2 regions of the Pseudescherichia sp. L3 genome follow, and region 1 is predicted to be linked to the other one. Evidence: predicted binding sites of a transcription regulator. Region 1 holds the regulator's gene; the other holds the start of a gene.
What was found. The regulator Fur, encoded in region 1, represses iron uptake genes when iron is present. The targets are predictions, from matches to a motif close to ATAATAATGAGAACNACTATCAA.
Positions count from the first base shown of each region.

Region 2: a site for Fur is predicted at 3,834-3,856, ahead of bfd (bacterioferritin-associated ferredoxin). Genes of this name have one in related genera too.

Region 1 covers NZ_JANKYC010000001.1:380,756-395,330, reverse strand. The annotation lists gene ybfE (LexA regulated protein) at 1-274, shown strand, start outside; gene fldA (flavodoxin FldA) at 424-954, shown strand; gene fur (ferric iron uptake transcriptional regulator) at 1,246-1,704, shown strand; gene NR795_RS01930 (SDR family oxidoreductase) at 1,770-2,552, opposite strand; gene NR795_RS01925 (SDR family oxidoreductase) at 2,572-3,369, opposite strand; gene NR795_RS01920 (FGGY family carbohydrate kinase) at 3,391-4,896, opposite strand; gene NR795_RS01915 (transketolase) at 5,223-6,077, shown strand; gene NR795_RS01910 (transketolase family protein) at 6,070-7,011, shown strand; gene NR795_RS01905 (D-ribose ABC transporter substrate-binding protein) at 7,079-8,014, shown strand; gene NR795_RS01900 (DUF2291 family protein) at 8,060-8,671, shown strand; gene NR795_RS01895 (sugar ABC transporter ATP-binding protein) at 8,682-10,211, shown strand; gene NR795_RS01890 (ABC transporter permease) at 10,230-11,279, shown strand; gene glnS (glutamine--tRNA ligase) at 11,345-13,012, opposite strand; gene nagE (PTS N-acetyl glucosamine transporter subunit IIABC) at 13,182-14,575, opposite strand, start outside.
Region 2 covers NZ_JANKYC010000003.1:21,474-36,048, forward strand. The annotation lists gene rpsS (30S ribosomal protein S19) at 1-11, opposite strand, end outside; gene rplB (50S ribosomal protein L2) at 28-849, opposite strand; gene rplW (50S ribosomal protein L23) at 867-1,169, opposite strand; gene rplD (50S ribosomal protein L4) at 1,166-1,771, opposite strand; gene rplC (50S ribosomal protein L3) at 1,782-2,411, opposite strand; gene rpsJ (30S ribosomal protein S10) at 2,444-2,755, opposite strand; gene bfr (bacterioferritin) at 3,055-3,534, opposite strand; gene bfd (bacterioferritin-associated ferredoxin) at 3,605-3,799, opposite strand; gene tuf (elongation factor Tu) at 3,941-5,125, opposite strand; gene fusA (elongation factor G) at 5,196-7,310, opposite strand; gene rpsG (30S ribosomal protein S7) at 7,404-7,874, opposite strand; gene rpsL (30S ribosomal protein S12) at 7,970-8,344, opposite strand; gene tusB (sulfurtransferase complex subunit TusB) at 8,470-8,757, opposite strand; gene tusC (sulfurtransferase complex subunit TusC) at 8,765-9,124, opposite strand; gene tusD (sulfurtransferase complex subunit TusD) at 9,124-9,510, opposite strand; gene NR795_RS15485 (transcriptional regulator) at 9,510-10,232, opposite strand; gene fkpA (FKBP-type peptidyl-prolyl cis-trans isomerase) at 10,398-11,228, opposite strand; gene NR795_RS15495 (protein SlyX) at 11,443-11,661, shown strand; gene slyD (peptidylprolyl isomerase) at 11,723-12,310, opposite strand; gene NR795_RS15505 (YheV family putative zinc ribbon protein) at 12,405-12,605, opposite strand; gene kefB (glutathione-regulated potassium-efflux system protein KefB) at 12,618-14,426, opposite strand; gene kefG (glutathione-regulated potassium-efflux system ancillary protein KefG) at 14,426-14,575, opposite strand, start outside.

The sequences.
Region 1 (14,575 bases):
CCGTACGACACTAGATCTGTTCGCGAACGAGCGTCGCCCGGGACGACCGAAAACGAATCCGCTTTCGCGTGACGAACAGCTACGCATCAATAAGCGCAACCAGCTTAAACGCGATAAAGTTCGTGGGCTTAAGCGCGTCGAGCTGAAGATGAACGCCGACGCCGTTGAGGCGCTCAACGCGCTGGCCGATGCCCGGCAGATGAGCCGTAGCGAACTGATCGAAGAGCTGCTGCTTACCCAGCTCAAGGCCCTGCACTGCCAGGGCGACGTCTGAAAAACACATCAAATCACACTTTCATGTAGCACAGAGTGCAGTCTGGGCGATTACGAATTTCGCGTACGCCGCTGTTCTGCTATTATTGCCCTTATCCGTGGGCCGTGCTCCACCACCATATCATTAAGTTTCAAGAGGTTATTTTACTCATGGCAATTACAGGTATTTTTTTCGGTAGCGACACCGGTAACACCGAAAATATCGCAAAGATGATCCAAAAGCAGCTTGGTCCAGACGTTGCTGACGTGCATGACATTGCCAAGAGCAGCAAAGAAGATCTGGAAGGCTATGATATCCTGCTGCTGGGCATCCCAACCTGGTACTATGGTGAAGCGCAGTGCGACTGGGATGACTTCTTCCCAACGCTGGAAGAGGTAGACTTCAACGGTAAGCTGGTGGCGCTGTTCGGCTGTGGCGACCAGGAAGATTACGCAGAGTACTTCTGTGATGCCCTCGGCACCATTCGTGATATCATTGAACCCAACGGGGCGACTATCGTCGGCCACTGGCCAACCGCCGGTTACCACTTCGAAGCGTCTAAAGGCCTGGCCGATGACGATCACTTCGTGGGTCTCGCCATTGATGAAGACCGCCAGCCGGAACTGACCGCCGAGCGCGTTGAGAAGTGGGTGAAGCAGATCTCTGAAGAGCTGCACCTGGACGAGATCGTTAACGCCTGATGATAGACGGCGCAGCCTATGTGCTGCGCTGCTATTGATAGATAAAAGCAATAGAAATAATTGCTACAAATTTTTAACTTTCGCGTACATACCTGTACAATATCCCCTGGTCAAACGGGTTGCACAACGATAGTTTGTTGGCGAGGCCACGTTTTTATACGCATACTTTACTTGAGGACTTGTAGTTTTCATTAAGAAGTGGCAATTCTATAATGAGACGCATTTACTCAAGGTCATTCTCATTAACTTCCGCCTCGGAAGTGAATCGATTAGCAACAGGACAGACTCCGCATGACTGACAATAACACCGCATTAAAGAAGGCCGGCTTGAAAGTCACGCTTCCTCGTTTAAAAATTCTGGAAGTGCTTCAGGGACCGGATAACCATCATGTCAGTGCGGAAGACTTATACAAGCGACTGATCGACATGGGCGAGGAAATTGGTCTGGCTACCGTGTATCGTGTGCTTAACCAGTTTGATGATGCCGGGATTGTCACCCGTCATAACTTTGAGGGCGGCAAGTCCGTTTTCGAACTGACCCAGCAGCATCACCACGATCATCTGATCTGCCTCGACTGCGGCAAGGTGATCGAGTTTAGCGATGATTCTATCGAAGCTCGCCAGCGTGAAATCGCTACGAAGCACGGCATCCGCCTGACGAACCACAGCCTCTATCTTTACGGTCACTGCGCCGAAGGCGACTGCCGTGAAAATGAACACGCGCATGAGACCACGCCGCGTAAGCTGTAATTGATACGGTAACGAAAAAGGGTCACCTCAGGGTGACCCTTTTTTTATCTATGGCCTGCCGTTTGTTACCAGCAAACAAACCCGCCATCGACCAGCAGATCCACACCGGTGCAGAACGACGAGGCATCCGCAGCAAGGAAAATCGCCGGGCCAGCCATCTCCTCAACTTTTGCCATACGCTGCATAGGCGTCTGGCTCTCAAACGATTTTGTCTGGTGCACCATCTCTGGACGGGTATTCATCGGGGTCGCGGTGTAGCCTGGGCTAATTGTGTTAACGCGGATATTTTTCTCCGCCCACTCCATCGCCAGGCTTTTGCTTAAGTGGATCACCCCTGCCTTCGAGCAGTTATAATGGGCCTGCTCCAGCCCCCGGTTAACAATCACGCCGGACATAGAGGCGATATTGATGATCGAGCCGCCGCCGCTCTCCAGCATCAGCTCGGCCTCGGCTTTACAGCTGTTCCAGACGCCGGTCAGGTTGATATCGATAACCCGCTGCCACTGGTCTGGCTCCATCTCCAGCGCCGGATTAGCGTTGGCAATCCCGGCGGCGTTGAGCGCTACATCAAGACGACCAAACCGCGTCTTCACCTCCGCGATAGCAGCGCGCAGGTGCGCAATGTCGCGTACGTCGCCGGTATAGGCAAAGGCGCTGCCGCCCATCTCCTGAATCGTGTTTACGGTTTCCAGCAGGCCGCCATCCTCGCGTAGATCGAAGCAGGCCACCTTCGCCCCCGCGCTGGCAAAGCCGTAAGCAATCATTTGACCAATACCGCTGCCTGCCCCGGTGACAAACGCGACGCGATCGCTTAAATCAAACAGTCTTTGGGAAAAGTGTTTATCCATGGTTTCACTCCAAAATGTGTTACGACATGATCAAGCCGCCATCAACGTTGATGGTTTGCCCCGTAATGTAGGCCGCATCCTCGGACGCCAGAAATGCCACCAGCCCGGCAACGTCGGCAGGTTTGCCCGCCCGCTTGAGGGGGATCCCCTGCACCCATTCCTCCATAAGCTCGCCTTTTTTATACTGCTTCTCTGGCGTGCTCAGGATCTCGCCCCACACGCGGTCGTTGTAGTCCCACATGTTGGTCTCGATGATCCCAGGGCAGAACGCGTTCACCGTAATGTTGTGCTGGGCCAGCTCTAGCGCGAGGCTTTGGGTAATGCCAATTACGCCCATTTTGCTGGCCGCGTAGTGCGGGGTGTAGATAAAGCCAACCCGGCCCTGGCCGGAAGAGGTGTTGATCAGACGCCCACTCTGCTGCTTGACCATATACTTTGCCGCCTCGCGGCAGCATAGCCATACGCCGGTGGTGTTCACGCTGAGTACGTTATCGAACTCCTGACGCGTCATTTTATCGAAGCGGTCAATGGTGATAATGCCGGCGTTTTGGATAGAGACATCAATGCTGCCAAAGGTACGATGCGCGAGGCGGTAGAGCTCGGTGACCTGCTCTTCATTGGTGACGTCGGCGACGAAGGAGATAATATTTTCATGGTACTCCTCTCTCAATCGCTCGGCGGTCTCTGTCACCTCAGCCGAGTAGTCCGACAGCACCAGATTTGCGCCCGCATCGGCAAATTTTCTGGCGATGCCCTCGCCGATGCCTTTGGCAGCCCCGGTAATGACAACCGTTTTATTTTCGAATACATAGCCCATACTTCTCTCCTCACCCGCTATTCAAAATTTGTGTAGGGTTCTTTCGACGGCCTGTTGCCACTCCCGCCAGCGTTTTTGTAAACGGCCATGACGCTCCATGTTGGGGCGAAATTCACTGTGCGGGTAAAGGTACTGTTTGAGCTCATCGAGTGAGAGTTGCCCCACGGCTTTGCGCGCTAAGAGTGCCGCACCGATTGCAGAGAGTTCAGGCACGTCGCTGCGCATAACCGGGCAACCCAGCAGGTCTGACTGATACTGCATCAGCCAGTCATTTTTGGTTGGCCCACCATCGACCATCAACGCGGTCAGCGTAAAGTCGTTGTGCTGCCGCATCGCCGTGACCACGTCGGCGATCTGGTAGGTAATGGCCTCCAGCGCAGCCCGAATCAGGTGCGCGCGTTTTACGCCCCGGCTCAGGCCGCAGATCACCCCGCGGGCATTTTCATCCCACCAGGGCGCACCTAATCCCGTTAGCGCCGGAACAAAATAGACGCCCAGCGTTGACTCCACCGAGGCCGGCAGTGAATTCAGCTCTGCTGCCAGCTCGGCCTCGGGGAGTTCGCTCAGGCCCGTGCTGTCAGCCATCCACGCGACGCCGTCTCCGGTATGGGGGATGTTGCCCTCCAGGCCGTAGATCAGCTGTTCGCCATCGTGCCAGGCAAGGGTGGTTGCCAGAGAGTGGATGTTGCACTGGGCCGAGGTCACCGGCGCCATAACCGATGAGCCCGTACCGTAGGTGGCCTTGACGCAGCCCGCCTCCCCCAGCGCATGGCCGAATAGCGCGGCGTGCGAGTCTCCCACCATCGACATGATCGGAATGCCGTCTGGAATGCCCACCACGTTTTTGGTGTAGCCGAAAAGGCCGCTGGAGGGTTTGATCGTCGGCAGCGCGGCGGCCGGGATCTGGAAGATATCCAGCATCTCTGGACTCCAGCGTCCGCTTTGCAGATCAAGGAGCTGAGTACGGGCGGCGTTTGAGTAGTCGCAATAGAAGCTTTCACCCGCGGTCAGATTCCAGAGCAGCCAGCTGTCGATAGTACCCAGACAAATGTCACCGTTAGCCGCCAGCGCCTGGCCGTTTGGCGTCGACTCAATGAGCCAGCGCATCTTGGAGGCGGAGAAAAGCGGCGCGACCGGCAGACCGGTGACGGCTTTAATCGTCTGCTCTTTATTATCGCGCCGCAACGCTTCGCAAAAATCCGCCGTGCGCGAGCATTGCCAGCTGATGGCCGCATGCAGCGGCGTGCCGTTGCTGCGGTACCAGCCTATCGTCGTCTCACGCTGGTTGCTGATGGCCAGCGCCACCACGTTTTCAGCGCCGACCGCCTCAATCGCTTGCGCGAGCACCTTCACCGAGGCCTCCATCAGCGCCGAGCCTGACTGTTCCACCCACCCCTCGCGAGGCGTCTGGATTGAGAGCGGCTGGTTGAATTTAACGAGCGCTTTGCCTGCTGCGTCCAGGGCTACGGCCTTGGCGTTGGTCGTGCCCTCGTCGAGAGCAATAATAATATTTTTGTGCGAAGACATAGGGTTCTCCGGAAGTGAGGCCTTCCATGAATATATATTCAACACTGATTATTTATTTTGTAAACGATAGCGAGGATTGCTTTCCGCATCTACAGGCAAACGCAGCAAATGTGTAGGTCATCACAAATCACTCATTCACTCTGGACAACTCAACAACAGAGGCGCTAGTATTAATGAATATAAAGTCATACGTGAATATATATTCTGAACACTCAGAGAGCCTATTCACTCACGGTCAGGGAAACCTGGAGCAACAGCCAGGATTCCATTTTTTTGAACCAACCTGAATATATATTCAGTGTCGCATATTAATTCGGAGGAGCTCGATGAATCCGTTCTTACTTTCTGTACCCGAACTTGAAAACAAAGCCCGTGCGGTGCGCCGTCACATCATCTCCCTGAATGCCAACAGCCCCGCTGGCGGCCATACCGGGGCCGATCTCTCGCAGGTAGAGCTGTTAACGGCGCTCTATTTTCGCGTACTGGACTGCGCTGCTAACCGCCAGGATGATGAGGAGCGTGATATCTACATCCAGTCCAAAGGCCACGCCGTAGGTTGCTACTACTGCGTTCTCGCCGAGGCGGGCTATTTTCCGGTGGAGTGGCTTGCCACCTACCAGCACGCCAACTCTCATCTGCCAGGACATCCGGTTAAGCAGAAGACCCCAGGGATTGAGCTCAATACTGGTGCGCTGGGGCATGGTTTCCCGGTGGCCGTTGGTCTGGCACTCGCGGCCAAGCGCAGCAATAGCAAACGCCGTATTTTCCTGATCACCGGCGACGGTGAACTGGCAGAAGGCAGCAACTGGGAAGCCGCCATGGTAGCCGCCCATTACAAGCTGGATAACCTAGTCATTATCAATGACAAAAATGGCCTGCAGCTGGCGGGGGCCACCAAAGACATTATGTGTACCGATCCGCTGGACGAAAAATGGCGCGCTTTTGGTATGGAAGTGACCGAATGCGAGGGCAACGATATGGCTTCCGTGGTCAATGCGCTGGAGAACCTTCCCCAGACTGGCAAACCGAACGTCATTATCGCCCATACCACCAAGGGTGCAGGCGTCTCCTTTATCGCTGGCAAGCCAGAATGGCACCACCGCGTTCCGAAGGGTGACGAAATCGGGCTGGCAATGAGCGAACTGAACGATCTGATCGAAGAGGGCATGAAAAGTGAGTAATTCAGAACATCTTGCAAACGTGATGGTTGAAGCTTTCATTGATGCGGTTGAGAGAGGCGTCGATCTGGTTCCCGTCGTAGCCGACTCGACCTCGACCGCCAAGATCTCCCCCTTCATAAAACAGTACCCGGATCGGATCGTTAACGTCGGGATCGCCGAGCAGACCCTGGTGGGCGCAGCCGCCGGGCTGGCGCTGGGCGGAAAAATCGCCGTAACCTGTAACGCCGCGCCGTTTCTCGTTTCGCGTGCCAACGAGCAGGTTAAAGTTGATATCTGTTACAACAACACTAACGTGAAGCTGTTTGGCCTCAACGCCGGAGCCAGCTATGGGCCGCTGGCCAGTACCCACCACGCCATTGATGATATCTCCGTGATGCGCGGCTTCGGTAATATCCAGATCTTTGCCCCCTCCTCCCCGCTGGAGTGCCGCCAGATTATTGAGTACGCGCTTGAGCATGTCGGCCCGGTCTATATCCGTATGGACGGTAAAGCGCTACCCGAGCTGCACGATGAAAGTTACACCTTCGTACCCGGTGCGATAGATGTGCTGCGCGAAGGCAATGACATCGCGCTGGTCGCCATGGGCTCTACCGTTCACGAAGCCGTTGATGCCGCCGAACAGCTGGCGGAACAGGGCATTTCTGCAAGGGTCATCAACGTCCCTTCAATTCGCCCCTTAGATCGCGACGCGCTGTTCGCCGCGTTACAAAGCGTCAAACATATTATCAGCGTTGAAGAGCACAACGTGAATGGCGGCGTGGGTAGCCTTGTCGCGGAGGTTCTGGCAGAGAACGGCCATGGTGCGGTGCTTAAACGTTTGGGCATTCCTGACGGTGACTATGCCATCGCCGCCGATCGCAAAGATATGCGGGCATATCATGGCCTTGATGTAGCCGGGATCGTGAATCAGACCCTGGCCCTGATTAATAAATAAATAGTTAATAAATAGCGTTACCCCTACACCTGTTGAACCACTACATAACATTTAGAGAGAACATCTTATGAAAGCGAAATTACTGTTTTTAGGTGTGGCAGCAGCCTGTGCATTTTCGGTGAATGCGTTTGCCGCTGAAAAAGGCACCATCATGATTATGGTCAACTCGCTGGATAACCCCTACTACGCCGCAGAGGCAAAAGGGGCCGATCAGAAAGCGAAAGAGCTGGGCTACACCACCAGCGTGCTGTCGCACGGCGAAGATGTTAAAAAACAGAGCGAGCTTATCGACGCCGCGATCGGTAAAAAAGTTCAGGGCATTATTCTGGATAACGCCGACTCAACCGCCAGCGTGGCGGCCATTCAAAAAGCCAAAGACGCGGGTATTCCCGTGGTGTTAATCAACCGTGAAATCCCGGTTGATAACATTGCCCTCGAACAGATCACGCATAACAACTTCCAGGCAGGCTCTGACGTGGCTAACGTCTTCGTCGAAAAAATGGAAGAGGCAGGCAAATACGCCGAGCTGACCTGTAACCTGGCCGACAACAACTGCGTGACGCGCTCGAAATCTTTCCATCAGGTGCTGGATCAGTATCCGGATATGCAGAGCGTCGCGAGACAGGATGCGAAAGGCACGCTGATTGACGGCAAGCGCATTATGGACAGCATCCTGCAGGCGCACCCGGACGTGAAAGGCGTTATCTGCGGTAACGGCCCTGTCGCGCTGGGCGCAATTGCCGCGCTGAAATCCGCTGGCCGCGATGATGTGATTGTCGTCGGCATCGACGGCAGCAACGACGAGCGCGAAGCCGTTAAAGCGGGCACCCTGAAAGCCACGGTGATGCTGCAGGCCCAGGCCATTGCCGCCCAGGGCGTTACCGATCTGGATAATTTCATCCAAAAAGGCACCAAGCCTGAGAAACAGCGCGTGATGTTCCGCGGCATTCTGATTACCCCCGACAACGCCTCCGGAGTGCAAGACTTCAATTTCAAATCCTGATGACACGTTGCAGCGCCCGCTTCGGCGGGCGCAAAGGAGGACATAATGCACAGAAAACTTGCGCTGGTAGCGATCGTTTTAGCGCTTGGCGGTTGCCGCATCGTATCGCAGAAAGAGTTGGCCGATCTTAAACATCCCCCCAATCCACAAATGGCCAATATTCAGCAAACCTGGCAGCAAAAGATTGTGCCGCAGTATGTGCGTGAGGCGAAGCCTGTCGCTGAGTTACTGAAAACCTTGCAGGGTGAAAAGAGCTTTGATGAGGCCTGTAACAAAGACGGCTACCGCAGCCAGAGCGAAAACCCCTGCGTCTTTAGCGTTCGTATCAGCGGGGAAGTGATCAAGGTGAATACAAAATCCCGCAGCGGGAAGATGACGGTACGCGATGAGCAAGGCGGCGACATCGTGGTGCAGATGGGCCCTATTATTCGCGGTACCAGCTTACGGGACGGGTATAAAGGCGCGAGCTACCAGGACTTTAACGACCAGGTGCTGTACGGCGACTATGGCAAAGCGATTAATCAGCAAGCGTCGACGATGATCATCAACTTTAAGCCCGTCGTCGGAGATAAGGTCACTGTTTCCGGGGTATTTGCCGCCTGGGATATTCCACAAACCATCCCGGATGTTACCGCGGCACATATCGTACGGCAGTGAGGAGAGGGCTATGAATGAGCAACAGACCCAGCCGGATGAGGTCATTATTGAAACGCGCGACCTCTCCCGTATTTACCCTGGGGTAGTCGCGCTCGATAGCGTTAACTACCGTGTATACCGTAATCAGGTCAACGTGCTGATTGGCGAGAACGGCGCGGGCAAATCGACGATGATGAAAATGCTGGCTGGCGTTGAGACGCCCTCCTCTGGCGAGATCCTGCTGGACGGAGAGCGGGTCACCCTCGGCTCCACTCACCAGGCGGAAAAGCACGGCATCAGCATTATTTTCCAGGAGCTGAACCTCTTCCCCAATATGAACGTGATGGACAACATTTTCATTGGCAATGAGTTCTTCCAGCGCGGCGTGATTAACGAAAAATACCAGTACGAGCTGGCTAAATCCCTGCTTGAACGGCTGGAGCTGAACGTTGATCCCTACTCCCCTTTAGGCGAATTGGGCATTGGTCATCAGCAGCTGGTGGAGATCGCCCGCGCACTCTCTAAAGATACCCGGGTGCTGATCATGGACGAGCCCACCAGCGCGCTGAGCCAGTCGGAAGTACGGGTGCTGTTTAACGTTATCGCCCAGCTTAAGCGCCGTGGCGTGACCATTATCTACATCTCTCACCGGCTGGAAGAGCTGATGGAGATTGGCGATCACATCACCATCTTCCGCGATGGCCGCTTTATCAGCGAGCGTCCCGTTCAGCAGGCCAGCGTGCCCTGGATCATCGAGCAGATGGTGGGTGACAAGAAAAAGCACTTTGACTACAGCCCTGCCGCACATGGGGAGACCATCCTGAAGGTGAACGGCCTGACCGCCCTGCACCAGAACGGGGGGTATAAATTAAACGATGTCACTTTTGATCTGCGTAAAGGGGAAGTTATTGGCATCTATGGCCTGCTCGGCGCGGGACGTACCGAGCTGTTTAAAGGCCTGGTGGGGATGATGGGCTGCCAGTCGGGCACCATCAGGCTGGATGGTGAAAGCCTGGACAAGCGCTCGTTCCAGCAGCGGCTTAAGCGCGGCATTACTCTTGTGCCGGAGGATCGTCAGGGTGAAGGCGTGGTGCAGCTTATGTCGATCAAAAGCAATATGACGCTAACCGACCTGAGCCTGCTGGGCTTTCGCCGCGCCTTGCGCCTGCTCAGCCCGGTGAAAGAGGAGCAGCAGGTCAACCACATGGTGGAACAGCTCGCGATTAAAGCAGGTGATACGGAGCTGCCCATTACCTCGCTAAGCGGCGGCAACCAGCAAAAGGTGGTGCTGGGTAAGGCGTTGATGACCGGACCCAAAGTGGTTCTGCTGGATGAGCCAACGCGCGGCATCGACGTGGGTGCAAAAACCGATGTTTATCATCTGATTGGCAAAATGGCGCATCAGGGGCTGGCGGTTATGTTCTCCTCCTCCGAGCTGGATGAGGTCATGGCCCTGGCTGACCGGGTTCTGGTTATGGCCGATGGCCGTATCACCGCAGATTTGCCGCGTGCTTCCGTGACGCGGGAAAAATTAATCAGCGCTTCTACACCGCAGGAGTGATCTCTGCTGGAGAGAGAAATGAACAAAAAGTATATGATCTACATGTATTTGCTCAAAGCGCGCACCTTCATCGCCCTGCTGATCGTCATGGGCTTCTTCAGCGTGATGGTGCCTAACTTTTTGACCATGTCGAACCTGCTGATCATGACCCAGCACGTGGCGATTACCGGCCTGCTGGCGATTGGCATGACCCTTGTCATTCTCACCGGCGGGATCGACCTCTCGGTTGGTGCGGTGGCGGGCATGTGCGGCATGGTTGCCGGGGCGCTGTTAACCAACGGCCTGCCGATCTGGGGCTCGCAGATTATCTTCTTTAACGTGCCGGAAGTGATCTTACTGGTGGCGGGATTCGGCATTCTGTTGGGTCTGATCAACGGGGCGGTGATCACGCGCCTGGGCGTTGCGCCCTTTATCTGTACCCTCGGCATGATGTACGTTGCCCGCGGCGCGGCGCTGCTGTTTAACGATGGCAGCACCTATGCCAACCTGGTAGGCATGCCTGAGTTAGGCAATACCGGCTTCGCGATTTTAGGTTCCGGCACGATCCTCGGCATCTATATTCCGATCTGGCTGATGGTGAGCTTCCTGCTGCTGGGCCTCTACATGACCCGTAAAACCCCGCTGGGCCGCTACATTTACGCCATCGGCGGAAATGAATCTGCCGCGCGGCTGGCGGGCGTGCCTATCATCAAGGTTAAAGTGTTTGTCTACGCCTTCTCAGGCCTGTGCGCGGCGCTGGTGGGGCTGATTGTGGCATCTCAGCTGCAAACTGCCCACCCAATGACCGGGAATATGTTTGAGATGGACGCTATCGGCGCAACCGTGCTGGGCGGAACCGCGCTGGCAGGCGGACGAGGCAGGGTCTCCGGCTCTATCATCGGTGCCTTCGTCATCGTCTTCCTTGCAGACGGGATGGTGATGATGGGAGTCAGCGACTTCTGGCAGATGGTGATTAAGGGCCTGGTGATTGTCACTGCGGTGGTGATCGATCAGTTCCAGCAGCGTCTGCAAAGCAAGGTCGTGCTGCTGCGCCGTCACGATAAAAAATTGCAGGCTGAAGCAACGTAATACGCTGACGTCACCAATAAAAAACGCCGCATGCGCGGCGTTTTTCTTTTCAGAGCGGGAGCAAATTACTCGCCGATCTTAGTCCAGGTATCGCGCAGGCCGACGGTGCGGTTAAACACCAGCTTCTCCGCCGTGGAGTAGCGGCTGTCGAGGCAGAAGTAGCCTTCACGCTCAAACTGGTAGGCCTTACCGGCTTCGGCGGCGTTCAGGGACTGCTCGGCGTAGCCCTGCTTGATCACCAGCGACTCCGGGTTGATGGTGGCGAGGAAATCTTCCGCCGCACCCGGATTTGCCACGCTGAACAGGCGATCGTAGAGACGGATCTCAACCGGCAGCGCATGAGCGGCGCTTACCCAGTGGATCACCCCTTTCACCTTGCGACCGTCGGCCGGATCCTTGCTCAGGGTCTCGGCATCGTAGGAGCAGAAGATGGTGGTGATGTTGCCTTCCGCATCTTTCTCTACGCGCTCGGCTTTGATCACGTAGGCGTTACGCAGACGCACCTCTTTACCCAGCACCAGACGCTTATACTGCTTGTTCGCTTCTTCACGGAAGTCAGCGCGATCGATCCAGATTTCGGCGCTAAACGGTACCTCGCGGCTGCCCATCTCCGGTTTGTTCGGATGATTCGGCATGGTTACCACTTCGCTCTCACCCTGCGGGTAGTTCTCGATCACCAGTTTCACCGGATCGATAACCGCCATCGCACGCGGGGCGTTCTCGTTGAGATCCTCACGAATGCAGGACTCCAGCGATGCCATCTCGATGGTGTTGTCCTGCTTGGTCACGCCGATGCGTTTGCAGAACTCGCGGATAGAGGCGGCGGTGTAGCCGCGACGGCGCAGACCAGAGATGGTCGGCATACGCGGATCGTCCCAGCCTTCGACGATTTTATCCGTCACCAGCAGGTTCAGCTTACGCTTGGACATCACGGCATATTCCAGGTTCAGGCGCGAGAATTCGTACTGGCGCGGATGAACCGGAATAGTGATGTTATCCAGCACCCAGTCGTAGAGACGGCGGTTGTCCTGGAACTCCAGCGTACAGAGTGAATGGGTAATGCCTTCCAGCGCATCGCTGATGCAGTGGGTGAAATCGTACATCGGGTAGATGCACCACTTGTTGCCGGTCTGGTGGTGCTCGGCAAACTTAATGCGGTACAGAACCGGATCGCGCATCACGATAAACGGCGATGCCATGTCGATTTTAGCACGCAGGCAGGCGGTGCCCTCTTCGAAGCCACCGGCACGCATCTTCTCAAACAGCGCCAGGTTCTCTTCCACGCTACGATCGCGGAACGGGCTATTTTTACCCGGTGCGGTCAGGGTGCCACGATATTCGCGGATCTGCTCCGGCGACAGCTCGTCAACGTAGGCCAGGCCTTTGTTGATCAGCTCAATGGCGTAGCTATGCAGCTGGTCGAAATAGTTAGAGGAGTAGCGCACGTCACCCGACCAGTGGAAGCCCAGCCACTGGACGTCGTTTTTGATCGAATCAACGTATTCGATATCTTCTTTAACCGGGTTGGTGTCATCAAAGCGCAGGTTGCACTGCCCCTGATAGTCCTGGGCGATACCGAAGTTCAGGCAGATAGATTTTGCATGGCCGATATGCAGGTAGCCGTTCGGCTCCGGCGGAAAACGGGTGCAAACCGTGCTGTGCTTACCACTGGCCAGATCCTCATCAATAATCTGGCGAATAAAGTTAGTCGGGCGGGCTTCTGCCTCACTCATCGCGGGTTCCTCAAAGCGTAAACAACGTATAACGGAGTATGATCTTATAAGCGGGACGCGGAGACAACCCTTAGATCAACAAAAAGCGTGAATGGCGAGGGGATTAGCGTAAGAAGGGCAAAAAAAAGGGCGGAGACAGGCTCCGCCGCGTATTAACCGCAGTTTACGGCTACTTACTCTTCACCTCAAACAGCGGGGTTTGGCCAGCAACGACCTGTCCCTGCGCCTGGAAGACCAGACCGCTGAAATCGTCGATGTTGCTGCACACTACCGGGCTAATCATCGAGCGCGCGTTGGCGTTGAGATAGTCGAGATCCATCTCCAGCACCGGCTGGCCCGCGACCACTTCCGCGCCCTCTTCTACCAGGCGGGTAAAGCCCTGGCCGTTCAGCGCAACGGTGTCGATGCCCATGTGAACCACGATCTCTGCGCCTTTTTCGGTTTCCAGACAGAAGGCGTGGTTAGTGTTGAAGATTTTCACGATGGTACCGGCAGCCGGGGAGACCACGGTTTTACCCGTTGGTTTTACCGCCACGCCGTCGCCAACCGCTTTGCTGGCAAAGGCTTCGTCAGGCACCTGCTCCAGCGGAACAACCTCACCGGTTACCGGCGACACCAGCGCAGCAATGGTGACGGCGTTCGGGACGGCCTGCGGTTTAACCGCAGCGGCCGGGGCGTTCGCAGCAGGCTGGACGCTGGCAGCTGCGGCCACCGGGCCACGGGCGACCACGCGTTTCATGGCATCGCCTACGGATTCCGCTTTTGCCCCCACAATCACCTGAATGCTCTGCTTGTTCAGCTTCACCACGCCAGATGCGCCCAGACGCTTACACTGCACGTCGTTAACGCGCGCGGAGTCGACTACCGTCAGACGCAGACGGGTGATACAGGCGTCAATCGCTTTCAGGTTGTCACTACCACCGATGGCGGCAATGTAGTTGGTTGCAAGCTGATCGAGACCCTCATCGGTATTGCTGTTGGCTTCAGAGGTGACCACGGCATCATCACTCTCTTCACGACCCGGCGTTTTCAGGTTGAACGCGCGGATGACGAAGGTAAAGACCACGAAGTAGATGGCAAAGAAGATCAGGCCCATCACCACCAGCATCCAGACGTTACGGCTGGCGGCAGGCAGGTTGTACATCAGCGCATAGTCGATGGCGCCCGCAGAGAAGGAGAAGCCGGCATGGATCCCCAGCGCGGTCGCAACAAACAGGCTGATACCCGTCAGCACGGCGTGCAGGAGATACAGCAGCGGTGCCAGGAACATGAACAGGAATTCCAGCGGCTCGGTGACCCCGGTCAGGAACGCGGTGATGGCCACGGAGAGCAGCATGCCGCCAATCATCGGACGACGCGCTTTCGGCGCAGCAAGGTACATCGCCAGCGCCGCGCCAGGCAGACCAAACATCATGATCGGGAAGAAGCCGGACATGAACATGCCTGCGGTGCCGTCACCCGCGTAGAAGCGGTTGATATCACCATGGAAGACGGTGCCTGCGGCATTGGTAAATTCGCCGATCTGGAACCAGGCGATGGTGTTCAGCACCTGATGCAGGCCGG
Region 2 (14,575 bases), on a different contig from region 1:
GAACGTGGCATGGCTTATCCTCTAAAATTATTTGCTACGGCGACGTACGATAAATTTATCAGTACGCTTGTTGCTGCGGGTCTTCTTACCTTTGGTCTGAACGCCCCACGGAGTTACCGGGTGCTTACCAAAGTTACGACCTTCACCACCACCATGTGGGTGGTCGACTGGGTTCATCGCAGTACCGCGAACGGTAGGACGAACACCACGCCAGCGTGCAGCACCTGCTTTACCCAGAACGCGCAGCATATGCTCAGCATTGCCAACTTCGCCCAGGGTAGCGCGGCAGTCTGCTTCGACTTTACGCATTTCACCAGAACGCAGACGCAGGGTGACATAAGCACCGTCGCGCGCAACGATCTGAACGTAAGTACCAGCAGAACGCGCCAGCTGACCGCCTTTACCTGGTTTCATTTCTACGTTATGAACGGTAGAACCAACCGGGATGTTGCGCATCGGCAGGGTGTTACCCGCTTTGATTGCAGCATCAACGCCAGACTGAATCTGGTCGCCAGCTTTCAGGCCTTTAGGGGCCAGGATGTAACGGCGTTCGCCATCTTTGTACAGAACCAGCGCGATGTTCGCGGAGCGGTTCGGATCGTACTCAAGACGTTCAACAGTCGCTGGGATACCATCTTTGTTGCGTTTGAAGTCAACAATACGATAAGCCTGCTTGTGACCACCACCGATGTGACGGGTGGTGATACGACCATTGTTGTTACGACCACCGGATTTGCTGTTTTTTTCAACCAGCGGAGCAAAAGGTTTGCCCTTATGCAGCTCAGGGTTAACCACTTTAACAACGTGGCGACGACCCGGAGATGTCGGTTTACACTTAACAACTGCCATTGTATTACTCCTCCGACTTACTCAGCGCCGCCAACGAAGTCCAGGTTCTGGCCTTCTTTCAGGGTGACGTAAGCTTTTTTCCAGTCGCTACGACGACCGATACGCTGTCCGTGACGTTTAACTTTCCCTTTAACAACCAGGGTGTTAACGACTTCGACTTCGACTTCAAACAGTTTCTGCACAGCAGCTTTGATCTCTGCTTTCGTCGCGTCTTTAGCAACTTTGAGCACGATGGTATTGGTTTTTTCCATCGCGGTAGACGCTTTTTCAGAAACGTGCGGCGCACGAAGCACCTTCAGCAGACGTTCTTCACGAATCATGCCAGCATCTCCTCAACTTGCTTAACAGCCTCAGCAGTCATTACGACTTTGTCGAAGGCGATCAGGCTAACCGGGTCGATACCTGCTGCGTCACGTACGTCAACCTTGTGCAGGTTGCGTGCGGCCAGGAACAGGTTCTCGTCCAGCTCACCGGTGATGATCAGCACATCTTCCAGAGCCATGTCTTTCAGTTTCTGAGCCAGAAGCTTGGTTTTCGGCGCTTCCAGAGAGAACTGCTCGACAACGATCAGACGATCCTGACGTACCAGCTCGGACAGAATGCTTTTCAGCGCGCCGCGGTACATCTTTTTGTTAACTTTTTGACTGTGGTCCTGCGGACGCGCAGCGAAGGTCACGCCACCTGAACGCCAGATCGGGCTCTTAACAGAACCTGAACGCGCACGGCCGGTACCTTTCTGACGCCACGGCTTTTTGCCGGAACCAGTTACTTCAGCACGAGTCTTCTGAGCACGAGTACCCTGACGAGCACCAGCTGCATAAGCAACAACAACCTGGTGAACCAGCGCTTCGTTGAAATCACGACCGAAGGTAGTTTCGGAAACAGTCAGCGCGCTTTGCGCGTCTTTCAATACTAATTCCATTGCTATCCCCTTACGCCTTCACAGCTGGTTTAACGATCAGGTCGCAACCGGTCGCACCCGGAACACCACCTTTAACCAGCAGCAGGTTGCGCTCAGCGTCAACACGTACTACGTCCAGGCTCTGAACAGTTACACGTTCGTTACCCAGCTGACCTGCCATCTTCTTGCCTTTGAACACTTTGCCCGGAGTCTGGTTCTGACCGATAGAACCCGGAACGCGGTGAGACAAGGAGTTACCGTGAGTCGCGTCCTGGGTACGGAAGTTCCAGCGCTTAACGGTACCGGCGAAACCTTTACCTTTAGAGGTACCGGTTACGTCAACTTTTTTAACGTCAGCAAACAGCTCAACGCTGATGTCCTGACCTACGGTGTACTCTTCGCCTTCTGCAAGACGGAATTCCCACAGACCACGGCCAGCTTCAACGCCAGCTTTAGCAAAGTGACCCGCTTCAGGCTTGGTTACACGGTTAGCTTTTTTAGCACCGGTAGTGACCTGAACGGCACGGTAGCCGTCGTTAGCCAGATCTTTGATCTGAGTAACGCGGTTTGCTTCAACTTCGATTACGGTTACTGGGATAGAAACGCCATCTTCAGTGAAGATGCGGGTCATACCCACTTTTTTACCGACTAAACCAATCATTGTATCAACCTCTCAATCGCTCGATGACCTGATTAACCCAGGCTGATCTGCACGTCTACACCGGCAGCCAGGTCCAGACGCATCAGAGCATCAACGGTTTTCTCGGTTGGCTCAACGATGTCAACCAGACGCTTGTGAGTGCGAATTTCGTACTGATCGCGCGCGTCTTTGTTAACGTGCGGAGAGATCAGAACGGTAAAGCGCTCTTTGCGGGTCGGCAGCGGGATCGGACCACGAACCTGCGCACCAGTGCGCTTGGCAGTCTCGACGATTTCCGCGGTTGATTGATCGATCAGACGATGATCAAACGCTTTAAGACGGATACGGATTCTTTGGTTCTGCATGAGACCAGAGCTCCAATTATTTATAGACGAAATAGTTACTCCTCAAACCCATTACGATTGATGGGAGAGTGTAACCGTTCTTACAGAGTTCCCCAATCGGGAACATTGTCTGGTATCGCTTACGCAGTACCGGTGGTTCATATCGAACCGCTGTCTATATTAGACAAGCCCGCGCATTATACGTAAAACTGGCATTAACGCAAGTGTCGTGTAGAAAATAAGCACCAGATAGAAAAAAACCCGCCACCGTTAGCCGGCAGCGGGTTCGCTTATACGGGAGTATGCGTTGTACGGTATGGCTACTTGGCCTGCTCTCTGAGCTGCGACTGAAGGTAGTTCTGCAGACCGATTTTTGCTATCAGGTCCAGCTCAGTCTCCAGCCAGTCGATATGCCCCTCTTCATCCGCGAGGATCTCAATCATCATATCGCGGCTGACGTAGTCGTGAACGCTATCGGCATAAGCGATAGCCTCGCGCAGATCTTTAGCACCCTCAAGTTCCAGGTTCAGGTCAGAGCGCAGCATCTCCTCTACGTCTTCACCGATCCCCAGCTTGCCGAGGTCCTGTAGGTTTGGAATACCTTCGAGAAAGAGAATACGCTCGATGTACTTATCGGCGTGCTTCATCTCATCTATGGATTCGTGATATTCGACGTCGTTGAGGCGGGTAAGGCCCCAGTTTTTGAACATACGGGCATGAAGAAAATACTGATTGATTGCGACAAGCTCATTTCCCAATAATTTATTGAGATAACTTATGATTCTGACATCACCTTTCATTATTAGTCCCTCCGCTTCCACTAAGTGAAGCGTAGATGGCGCTACCGGGATGTCAAAAAAAGATTTTCGCTTATGCGATCTCCTGGTATTCAGGAATTTGCATCAGTTCGTTCTGCATAATCTCGCGGGCCGCGCGAACGCACTTGCCGCACTGGTTCCCTACCGGGATAAACTTACGCAGCTGCTGGAAAGATTGGGGGCGAAACTGGCGTACCGCCTGGCGAATTGTTTTGTCACTTACCCCATTACACAAACAGACGTACATAATCACTCCCGTTCAATTTATGCGCAGAGTGTAAATGAGAATAGTTATGATTACAATAGCAGAGACACGAAAGCAGAACGTAAAAAAAGACGTAAAAAAGGACGCCGAAGCGTCCTTTTTTTATTCAGAGATAATAAATTATTAGCTCAGAACTTTAGCAACAACGCCCGCGCCAACGGTACGGCCGCCTTCACGGATTGCGAAACGCAGACCGTCGTCCATCGCGATCGGGTGGATCAGGGTAACAACCATTTTGATGTTGTCGCCCGGCATAACCATCTCAACGCCTTCCGGCAGTTCGATGGTGCCAGTCACGTCAGTTGTACGGAAGTAGAACTGCGGACGGTAGCCTTTGAAGAACGGAGTGTGACGGCCGCCTTCGTCTTTGGACAGGATGTACACTTCGGATTCGAACTTGGTGTGCGGCTTGATTGAGCCCGGCTTAGCCAGAACCTGGCCACGCTGGATCTCTTCACGCTTGATACCACGCAGCAGAACGCCGCAGTTCTCGCCCGCACGACCTTCGTCCAGCAGTTTGCGGAACATTTCAACGCCGGTACAGGTAGATTTCGCAGTATCTTTGATACCAACGATTTCAACTTCTTCACCAACTTTGATGATACCGCGCTCTACACGACCGGTAACAACGGTACCACGACCGGAGATGGAGAATACGTCTTCGATCGGCAGCAGGAACGGCTTGTCAATCGCACGCTCTGGTTCCGGGATGTAGGAATCCAGGTAGCCAGCCAGCTCAACGATTTTCTCTTCCCACTCAGCTTCGCCTTCCAGCGCTTTCAGCGCGGAACCACGAATGATCGGGGTGTCGTCGCCCGGGAAGTCGTACTGGGACAGAAGTTCACGCACTTCCATCTCAACCAGTTCCAGCAGCTCTTCGTCATCAACCATGTCGCATTTGTTCAGGAACACGATGATGTACGGAACGCCTACCTGACGACCCAGCAGGATGTGCTCACGGGTCTGCGGCATCGGGCCGTCAGTCGCAGCAACAACCAGGATCGCGCCGTCCATCTGCGCAGCACCGGTGATCATGTTTTTAACATAGTCGGCGTGGCCCGGGCAGTCTACGTGTGCGTAGTGGCGAGTCGGGGTGTCATACTCAACGTGAGAGGTGTTGATGGTGATACCACGAGCTTTCTCTTCCGGCGCGTTATCGATCTGGTCGAATGCACGAGCAGAACCACCGTAGGTTTTAGCCAGAACGGTAGTGATGGCAGCGGTCAGGGTAGTTTTACCGTGGTCAACGTGGCCGATAGTACCAACGTTAACGTGCGGTTTTGTACGTTCAAATTTTTCTTTAGACACGGCTATATTCCTTACTATAGTGCTCTCCCCTTCAGGAGAGAGCACGGGACTTAGATTTTAACCCTGCGGCTTATTTACCGCGGGCTTCAATTACGGCCTGAGCAACGTTGTTCGGCGCATCATCATACTTCAGGAATTCCATGGAGTAAGATGCACGACCTTTAGTCAGTGAACGCAGCTGAGTTGCATATCCGAACATTTCAGACAGCGGAACTTCAGCGTGGATCTGAACGCCAGTAGCGTTAGATTCCTGACCTTTCAGCTGACCACGACGACGGCTAAGGTCACCGATAACGTCACCGGTGTTCTCTTCCGGCGTCTCTACTTCAACCTTCATGATCGGCTCAAGCAGAACTGGTTTTGCTTTCTTAAAGCCATCTTTAAAGGCAATAGACGCAGCCAGTTTAAACGCCAGCTCAGAGGAGTCAACGTCATGGTAAGAACCGAAGTGCAGACGCACGCCCAGATCCACTACCGGGTAACCCGCCAGCGGGCCAGCTTTCAGCTGTTCCTGGATGCCTTTATCAACGGCTGGGATGTATTCGCCAGGAATTACACCACCCTTGATGTCGTTGATGAACTCGTAACCTTTCGGGTTAGAGCCCGGCTCCAGCGGGTACATGTCGATAACAACATGACCGTACTGACCACGACCACCAGACTGCTTGGCGTGTTTGCCTTCGATATCGGTAACTTTTGCGCGAATCGCTTCACGGTAAGCAACCTGAGGTTTACCGACGTTCGCTTCAACGTTGAATTCACGCTTCATACGGTCAACGATGATGTCGAGGTGCAGCTCACCCATGCCCGCGATGATAGTCTGGTTAGACTCTTCGTCAGTCCAAACGCGGAATGACGGGTCTTCTTTAGCCAGACGGCCCAGAGCCAGACCCATTTTTTCCTGGTCAGCTTTGGTTTTCGGCTCAACGGCGATAGAGATTACCGGCTCAGGGAACTCCATACGCTCCAGAATGATCGGGTGATCCGGGTTACACAGGGTGTCACCGGTGATCACGTCTTTCAGACCGATTGCTGCAGCGATGTCGCCTGCGCGAACTTCTTTGATCTCTTCACGTTTGTTAGCGTGCATCTGAACGATACGACCGAAACGCTCACGTGCAGATTTCACGGAGTTCAGTACGGTATCACCAGAGTTAACCACACCGGAGTACACACGGAAGAAGGTCAGGTTACCTACGAACGGGTCGGTAGCGATTTTGAACGCCAGCGCCGCGAACGGCTCGTCATCACTTGCGTGACGCTCAGCCGGGGTATCTTTACCGTCATCCAGCATGCCGTTGATCGCCGGTACGTCGATCGGAGATGGCAGGTAATCAATTACCGCATCCAGCATCGCCTGAACACCTTTGTTCTTAAATGCAGAACCACAGGTTACCAGGATGATTTCGTTGTTCAGAACGCGCTGACGCAGAGCCGTTTTGATCTCTTCTTCAGTCAGTTCTTCACCGCCCAGGTATTTCTCCATCAGCTCTTCAGAAGCTTCAGCAGCGGATTCGATCAGGTTCTGGTGCCATTCTTCAGCCAGATCCTGCATGTCAGCCGGGATATCTTCGTATTCGAAGGTAACGCCCTGGTCGGCATCGTTCCAGTTGATGGCTTTCATTTTCACCAGGTCAACAACACCGGTGAAACCTTCTTCAGCACCAATCGCCAGCTGCAGCGGAACCGGGTTCGCGCCAAGACGGGATTTGATCTGACCAACAACTTTCAGGAAGTTCGCACCCATACGGTCCATTTTGTTAACGAACGCGATACGTGGAACTTTATATTTGTTTGCCTGACGCCATACGGTTTCAGACTGCGGCTGAACACCACCAACTGCGCAGTAAACCATTACCGCACCGTCAAGAACACGCATGGAACGTTCTACTTCGATGGTGAAGTCAACGTGGCCCGGGGTGTCGATGATGTTTACGCGATGCGGTTCATACTGCTTCGCCATACCAGACCAGAATGCAGTGGTCGCTGCGGAGGTGATGGTGATACCACGCTCCTGCTCCTGCTCCATCCAGTCCATAGTTGCCGCGCCGTCGTGTACTTCACCGATTTTGTGGTTTACACCGGTGTAGAACAGGATACGTTCGGTAGTAGTGGTTTTACCGGCGTCGATGTGCGCACTGATACCGATGTTACGGTAGCGTGCAATGGGTGTTGTACGAGCCATTTGATTCCTCTATTGCCTTAGCGTTCAAGTTATGTAGCCCAAAGCGGGCAGCTTACATAAAGCGCCCGCTTGGTGACTATTACTCCGAAGGGATTACCAACGGTAGTGGGCGAACGCTTTGTTGGCTTCTGCCATACGGTGAACGTCTTCACGTTTCTTAACTGCAGTACCTTTGTTGTCTGCAGCATCAGAAAGTTCGTTCGCCAGGCGCAGAGCCATGGATTTATCACCGCGTTTACGAGCAGCTTCAACGATCCAACGCATTGCCAGAGCATTACGACGAACCGGACGAACTTCAACTGGAACCTGATAAGTAGAACCACCAACGCGGCGAGACTTAACTTCTACAGTTGGGCGCACGTTGTCGAGAGCGACTTCGAAAGCTTCCAGTTCATTTTTACCAGAGCGCTGAGCCAGGGTCTCAAGAGCACTGTATACGATTGCTTCTGCAGTAGATTTTTTACCATCTACCATCAGGATATTTACAAATTTAGCCAGCAGTTCTGATCCGAACTTAGGATCCGGCAGGATTTTACGCTGACCAATGACGCGACGACGTGGCATGGAAATACTCCGTTGTTAATTCAGGATTGTCCAAAACTCAAAGAGTTTAGTTTGACATTAATTTAAAACGTTTGGCCTTACTTAACGGAGAACCATTAAGCCTTAGGACGCTTCACGCCGTACTTGGAGCGAGCCTGCTTACGGTCTTTAACGCCTGAGCAGTCAAGTGCACCACGAACGGTGTGGTAACGAACACCCGGAAGGTCTTTAACACGACCGCCACGGATCAGGATCACGGAGTGCTCCTGCAGGTTGTGACCTTCACCACCGATGTAGGAGGTAACTTCGAAACCGTTAGTCAGACGCACACGGCAAACTTTACGCAGTGCGGAGTTCGGTTTCTTAGGAGTGGTGGTATATACACGAGTACATACACCACGTTTCTGCGGGCAGGCTTCCAGCGCAGGCACGTTGCTTTTCGCAACTTTGCGTGCACGTGGTTTGCGTACCAGCTGGTTAACTGTTGCCATTAAATAGCTCCTGGTTTTAGCTTTTGCTTCGTAAACACGTAATAAAACGCCCTCATACAATATGAGGACGCGGAATTTTAGGGCTGTGCTCAAAAGGTGTCAAGAAATATACAGCGGATCTCACACTACCAGGCGATCTGAGCAGCGTGTTTTACCGTCAGGCTAACGAAATCAGTATAGCTAACCAGGACGATTCTGTTCGAAATTTGACCAGAAAGACCGCGGGCATCAACGTCTTCCTGTAGAGCATGAACTGTTATGGGGGCAGCCAGCAGTAAATCAAGGTAGTGACTTCCCACCACCGCCGCCGTAACGCCATCAGAGAGCAGCAGCAGGTCATCCCCCTCCTGCAACGTGCGCATCAGCGTAGCCATGTCGCACTGCCAGGGAGAGTGACGAAGAGTATACAGCATAACAGCCTCAAAACGTCATAACGACGTCATAGCGATGTAGACACTCGCGCAGCGCTTTAGGTTCCAGCGGCTGGGCATCGAGAATAAAAGAGTGTGAGGCGCTCAGCCCACGCTCGCGCAGCGAGGCCGCGCACAACCAGAGCTGCTCGATATCGTAGAGCGGTAGCACCTTAAAGGTAGCGATATAGTCACGGGCGAGGATATCGCCAGGGCGCTGGTTAGCCAGCAGCTGAAAAACGCCATCGCCAAGGAAAAAGACGCCGATCTCCTCAGTCAGGGCCGACATTGCCAGCAGCGCATCCAGCCCTTCCCGTCCGGCAGACGAGCCGTGCGGTGCGGAGTTAAAAACAAATGCCACGCTTTTCATCAGAACTGCACCACGCGATCGCAGGTTAACGCCGCCTCGGCCAGCGCGCCTAAGCCGCTGAGGGTAAAGCCAGGCTGAAGGTTGGCGGCGGGTAGTCCAGCACGCTGCGCTTCGCTCTCGTCGGTTACACCACGCCGCAGCGCTGCCGCAACGCAGATATGCAGCTCAACCTGATGCTCAAGGTGCAGCCCCTGCCAGGCCCGAACCAGATCGAACTCGTCGCTAGCCGGGGCGGTAAGCTGGTTGGCGTTATAGACCCCTTCCCGGTAGAAAAAGACGCTCGCCAGCTCGTGACCCGCTGCCAGCAGTGCCTGAGCAAACTGCCATGCGGTGCTGGCCTGCTGCGTGCCGTAGGCAGGCCCCGTCACCATTAAGGCAAAACGCATTACTTATCCTGCCCCTGGAAGTCGCCGCTCTTGAACTGGCGAATGTAGAGGTAGACCGTGTGCTTGGAGATATTCAACCGATCGGCCACCTGGTTAATCGCATCTTTAATATCAAAAATGCCTTTTTCGTAGAGGTTCAGCACGATTTGCCGGTTCTTCGCATTGTTAGAGACGTTCCGGTCGGCGTTCACCTCTTCGATGGTGAACTCCAGGGTCTGCATCACCAGATCGTCCACTGAGGAGGCAAAGTTCACGGCGGAGCCGACGTCCGGCGTCTCCGGCGGAATAAAGGTGTTCATAATTTGCGAGAAGGGAACATCAAGGTTCATGTTGATGCACAGCAGACCAATGACCCGGTGCTCGCGATTGCGGATGGCAATCGTGACCGACTTCATCAGCACGCCGCTTTTGGCACGGGTGAAGTAGCACTTCGAGACGCTGCTGTCTGCGCCCGTCATGTCGTGCAGCATGCGCAGGGCAAGATCGGTAATCGGCGAGCCAATCTTACGCCCGGTGTGTTCACCGTTAGCAATACGAATGGCGGAGCATTTGAGATCCTGCAAGGAGTGCAAGACGATTTCACAGTGGGCACCAATGAGCATCGCTAACCCATCGACCACCGCTTCGTAGGATTTCAGGATATCGAAGTCGGTCTGATCAAAAGGCCGTTGATCCAGCAGATCGAGCTCGCTGGTTTCGTTGGTTAATAGCGACCTGGACATGAAAAAAAACACTCCTTTTCAGGAGCCTGTCGTTATGTTTTCAGGGCAGGCTCATCATTTACAGGGACATCTAAATTAATACAGCGGCCATAGCGCTGCCAGTGTTAATTATACCTGCCCTGTAATAAAAAACCGCCGCCTGATTAGGCGGCGGCTGTCAGCGTATTACTTTTTATCCGCAGCGGCAGGTTGCTCTGCCGGTGCTGCCGCTTCCGGCTTCGGCTGCGCATCCGCTTTCGGTGCCGGTTTGATATCCAGCAGCTCTACGTCGAAGACCAGCGTAGAGTTAGCCGGGATACCCGGAACGCCGGTTTTACCGTAGGCCAGCGCCGGTGGGATCACCAGCTTGATTTTGCCGCCTTTCTTGATGTTTTTCAGGCCTTCGGTCCAGCCTGGGATCACACCATCGAGGCGGAAGGAGAGCGGTTCGCCACGGGTGTAGGAGTTATCAAACTCTTTACCGTCGATCAGCGTACCTTTGTAGTTAACCACCACGGTATCGCTATCTTTCGGTGCATCGCCGGTGCCCTCTTTCTCTACTTTGTAGAGCAGGCCGGTAGAAGACGTTTTCACATCCTTCTCTTTAGCAAAGGTATCGCGGAAGGCTTTGCCTTTGGTTTCGTTCTCAGTCGCGTCCTTCTCCATCTTCTCCTGAGCGGCACCCTTCACGCGTGCTTCAAAGGCCTGCAGAGTCTGCTCAATCTCCTGGTCAGAGAGCTTGCTCTTGTTGGCAAAGGCGTCCTGAACGCCGGCGATCAGCTGAGCCTGGTCCAGCTTGATGCCCAGTTTTTCCTGTTCTTTCAGGGAGTTTTCCATATAACGACCCAGTGACGCGCCCAGCGCATAGGCTGATTTTTGGTCGTCGTTTTTGAATGCCGCTTTGCTGTCGGTGGTTGCCGGGGCTTTAGCCGGAGCGTCAGCAGCAAAAGAAAGAGGTGCATTCAGCGCAACGGCCATCGTGGTCGCCAGCAGCGTGACTTTAAACAGTGATTTCATCCATATCTCCAGGGCCGGGGGCAAATTGCCCCAGGGTTTGCGTATTTGAAAAACGTACTATAAATCGTTGTGGGAGAAATCTATATAACGACATTCCCGATTGTTGCCTCTTTTGAGACTATTTTTGTTTAAATTAGTTTCTTAAGGATATCAGGTGGGCTGCGCAGCCGCGTAAAGTTGCGTAGAATCCGGGCTAAAACAGATGAGGTGAAACATGCAGAATATGACGCTGGAAGCGCGGCTGGCAGAGCTGGAGAGCCGTCTGGCTTTTCAGGAGATTACGATCGAGGAGCTTAACCAGACGGTCACCGCCCACGAGCTGGAGATGGCGAAGCTGCGGGACCTGATGCGCCTCGTTACCGAAAAGCTGAAAGCCAGCCAGCCTTCACACATGGCCTCTCAGTCAGAAGAGACGCCACCGCCCCACTATTGATTTTTAAAACGCGAGGCGTAAAAAAAGCGGGGATATCCCCGCTTTTTGAAAGACGAAGTCTTTAGTGGCAGCCGCAACCGCCGTTGCCACAACCACCTTTACCATGACCGTGGTCATGATCGTGGCCGTGACCACCGCAGCAACCGTCGCCGTGTTCATGGTCGTGACCATGATCGTGGCCGTGCGGGCCGTGAACGTGGCCGTGGGCCAGCTCTTCTTCGGTCGCTTCACGAATGGCAACGACTTCAACGTTGAACTTCAGGTTCTGGCCAGCCAGCATGTGGTTACCATCAACCACGACGTGGTCATCTTCCACTTCGGTGATCTCAACCGGCACCGGACCCTGGTCAGTTTCAGCCAGGAAGCGCATGCCTACCTGCAGTTCGTCAACGCCCATAAAGACGTCTTTCGGTACGCGCTGCACCAGGTTCTCGTCGTACTGACCGTAAGCGTCATTTGCGCCCACCGCCACGTCAAATTTGTCGCCAGGTTCGTGACCTTCCAGCGCGGACTCCAGACCAGAGATCAGGGAGCCGTGACCGTGCAGGTAGTCCAGCGGCGCACTTACCGGAGACTCATCAACCAACACACCGTCTTCTGTACGTACCTGATAGGCCAGGCTGACCACCAGGTCTTTTGCTACTTTCATGATATCTCCTGAGCGTGGGTAAATTGCTGGCGCAGATTGTAACGGAATTCTGCTCCTGTGTACCCTTAAGCTTAAAAAAAGCTAGGGCATATCGCTAGTCCGGATGAAAAATCCCGATCACTTGCTCTTCTTTGCGAACGTGCTCACGGGCTTCTTTATCCGCCTCGCGCATCTGGTGGCCGCACTTAACACACTCAACAATATCGACATTATTTTCGCGCCACATTGCCAGCGTATCCTGGGCCTGACAGGCTGGGCACCTGGCACCCGCGATAAAACGTTTACGTATCGCCATACTTTTTACCCTCTATTCAAACTCGTCCCAGCCATCCGGCTGCCGGCGCTCATGCTGCATTTCACGCTGGAAAATCTCCTCCAGCTCGCGCCGTGCCTCCCGGACGCGGGAGATCTGCTGTGTATCAGTATGCACCACCGGCATCAGTTCGCGCAGCATCCGCATATCAAGTCGACGGAAATGCAGCTGTGCTCGCTGTGCCTGGTGAGGATGCATACCCAACGAGACCAGCGCCTTGCGCCCCAGCTCCAGCGCACTGGAGAAGGTCTCACGGGAGAACTGCGTCACGCCCGCCTGGAGTAGCTCGTGCGCCTCAAAACGTCCCCGCGCCCGGGCAAGAATGGCCAGGTGCGGGAAATGCTGCTGGCAAATAGCGACCAGCTTCATGGTGTCTTCCGGCTCGTTGCAGGTGATGACGATCGACTCCGCCGCCTCCGCGCCCGCCGAACGCAGCAGCTCCACCTGAGTCGCGTCGCCGTAGTAGACCTTATAGCCATATTTCCGCATCAGGTTCACCGCGCTGATATCGCGCTCCAGCACGGTGATGCGCATCTTGTTGGCCATCAGCAGGCGACCAATCACCTGGCCGAAGCGGCCAAAGCCAACAATGATGACCTGCGGCTTGTCATCTTCAACCCACTGGGCTTCCCCCTCCTCTTCCGGGGTGTTGAAGCGCCGGGAGAGTCCCTTATCAATGCCTTTCATCAGCAGCGGCGTGGTCATCATCGACAGGGTGACTGTGACTAACAGCAGCGCCATCTGATCGTTATGGAACAGCTTCTGCGAGGAGGCGGTAGAGAAGAGCACGAAGGCAAACTCACCGCCCTGACTGAGCACGCCGGCGAACTGCATCCGCTCCGAGCTTCGCAGGCCATAGAGGCGCGCCAGCAGATAGAGCACCGTGGTTTTGACCGCCACCAGAGTGGCGACTGCCGCGATAACCCACGGCAGATGGGTATAGAGCACGCCCAGGTTAAGCGCCATCCCCACGGAGATAAAGAACAGCCCCAGCAGCAGGCCTTTGAACGGATCGATGGCCGATTCCAGCTCGTGGCGGTACTCGCTCTCTGCCAGCAGCACCCCGGCGATAAAGGTACCGAGGGCCATCGACAGCCCCAGCGCGTCCATAAACAGCGCCGAGCCGAGCACCAGCAGCAGCGTGGCGGCGGTAAACACCTCCCGCACTCCGGAGGCGGCAATAAAGCGGAACACCGGGCGCAGCAGATAGCGACCGCCTAACAGCATCCCGGCAAAGGCGATCACCTTCATGCCGATCTTGATCCAGTCGAAGTGGTCATCGCCGCTGCCCGCCAGCAGCGGCACCAGCGCCAGGGCCGGGATCACCGCCAGATCCTGGAACAACAGCACCGAGAATCCCAGCTGTCCCGCCTCGCTGCGGTTCATCCCCTTGTCGCGCATAAGCTGGAGCGCCATCGCGGTTGAGGACATCGCGAGTCCAATACCGCCAATCACCGCCGCCTGCCAGGCGAAGTCGGTCAGCATCAGCAGCCCGGCAAGGATCGCGGCGCTGAGCAGAACCTGCGCCGCCCCGACGCCAAAGATCGACTGCCGTAGCTGCCACAGCTTCGATGGGTTGAGTTCCAGGCCGATGATAAACATCAGAAACACGACGCCCATTTCAGAGAAGTGAAGGATCTCGTCAACGTCGCTGATAAATCCTAGCCCCCATGGGCCAATGGCAATGCCCGCCAGCAGATAGCCCAGCACGGCGCCAATGCCCAGCCGGGCGGCCAGCGGCACGGCCACCACGGCAGCAAACAGAAACAGTACGCCCGCCAGCAGCAGATCAGTTCCGTCCATTAGCGACCTCCCGTCGCGGTGGGTGATGCCAGCCAGTCGCCGTAGGCCTTAGCATGGCTGGCCAGTTCCTCTTTCGGCTGGCGACGCGCCCAGTAGACGATAAACGGCGTCATCCACTGCATGCGGCACATGGCTGCCGTCAGCTCAAA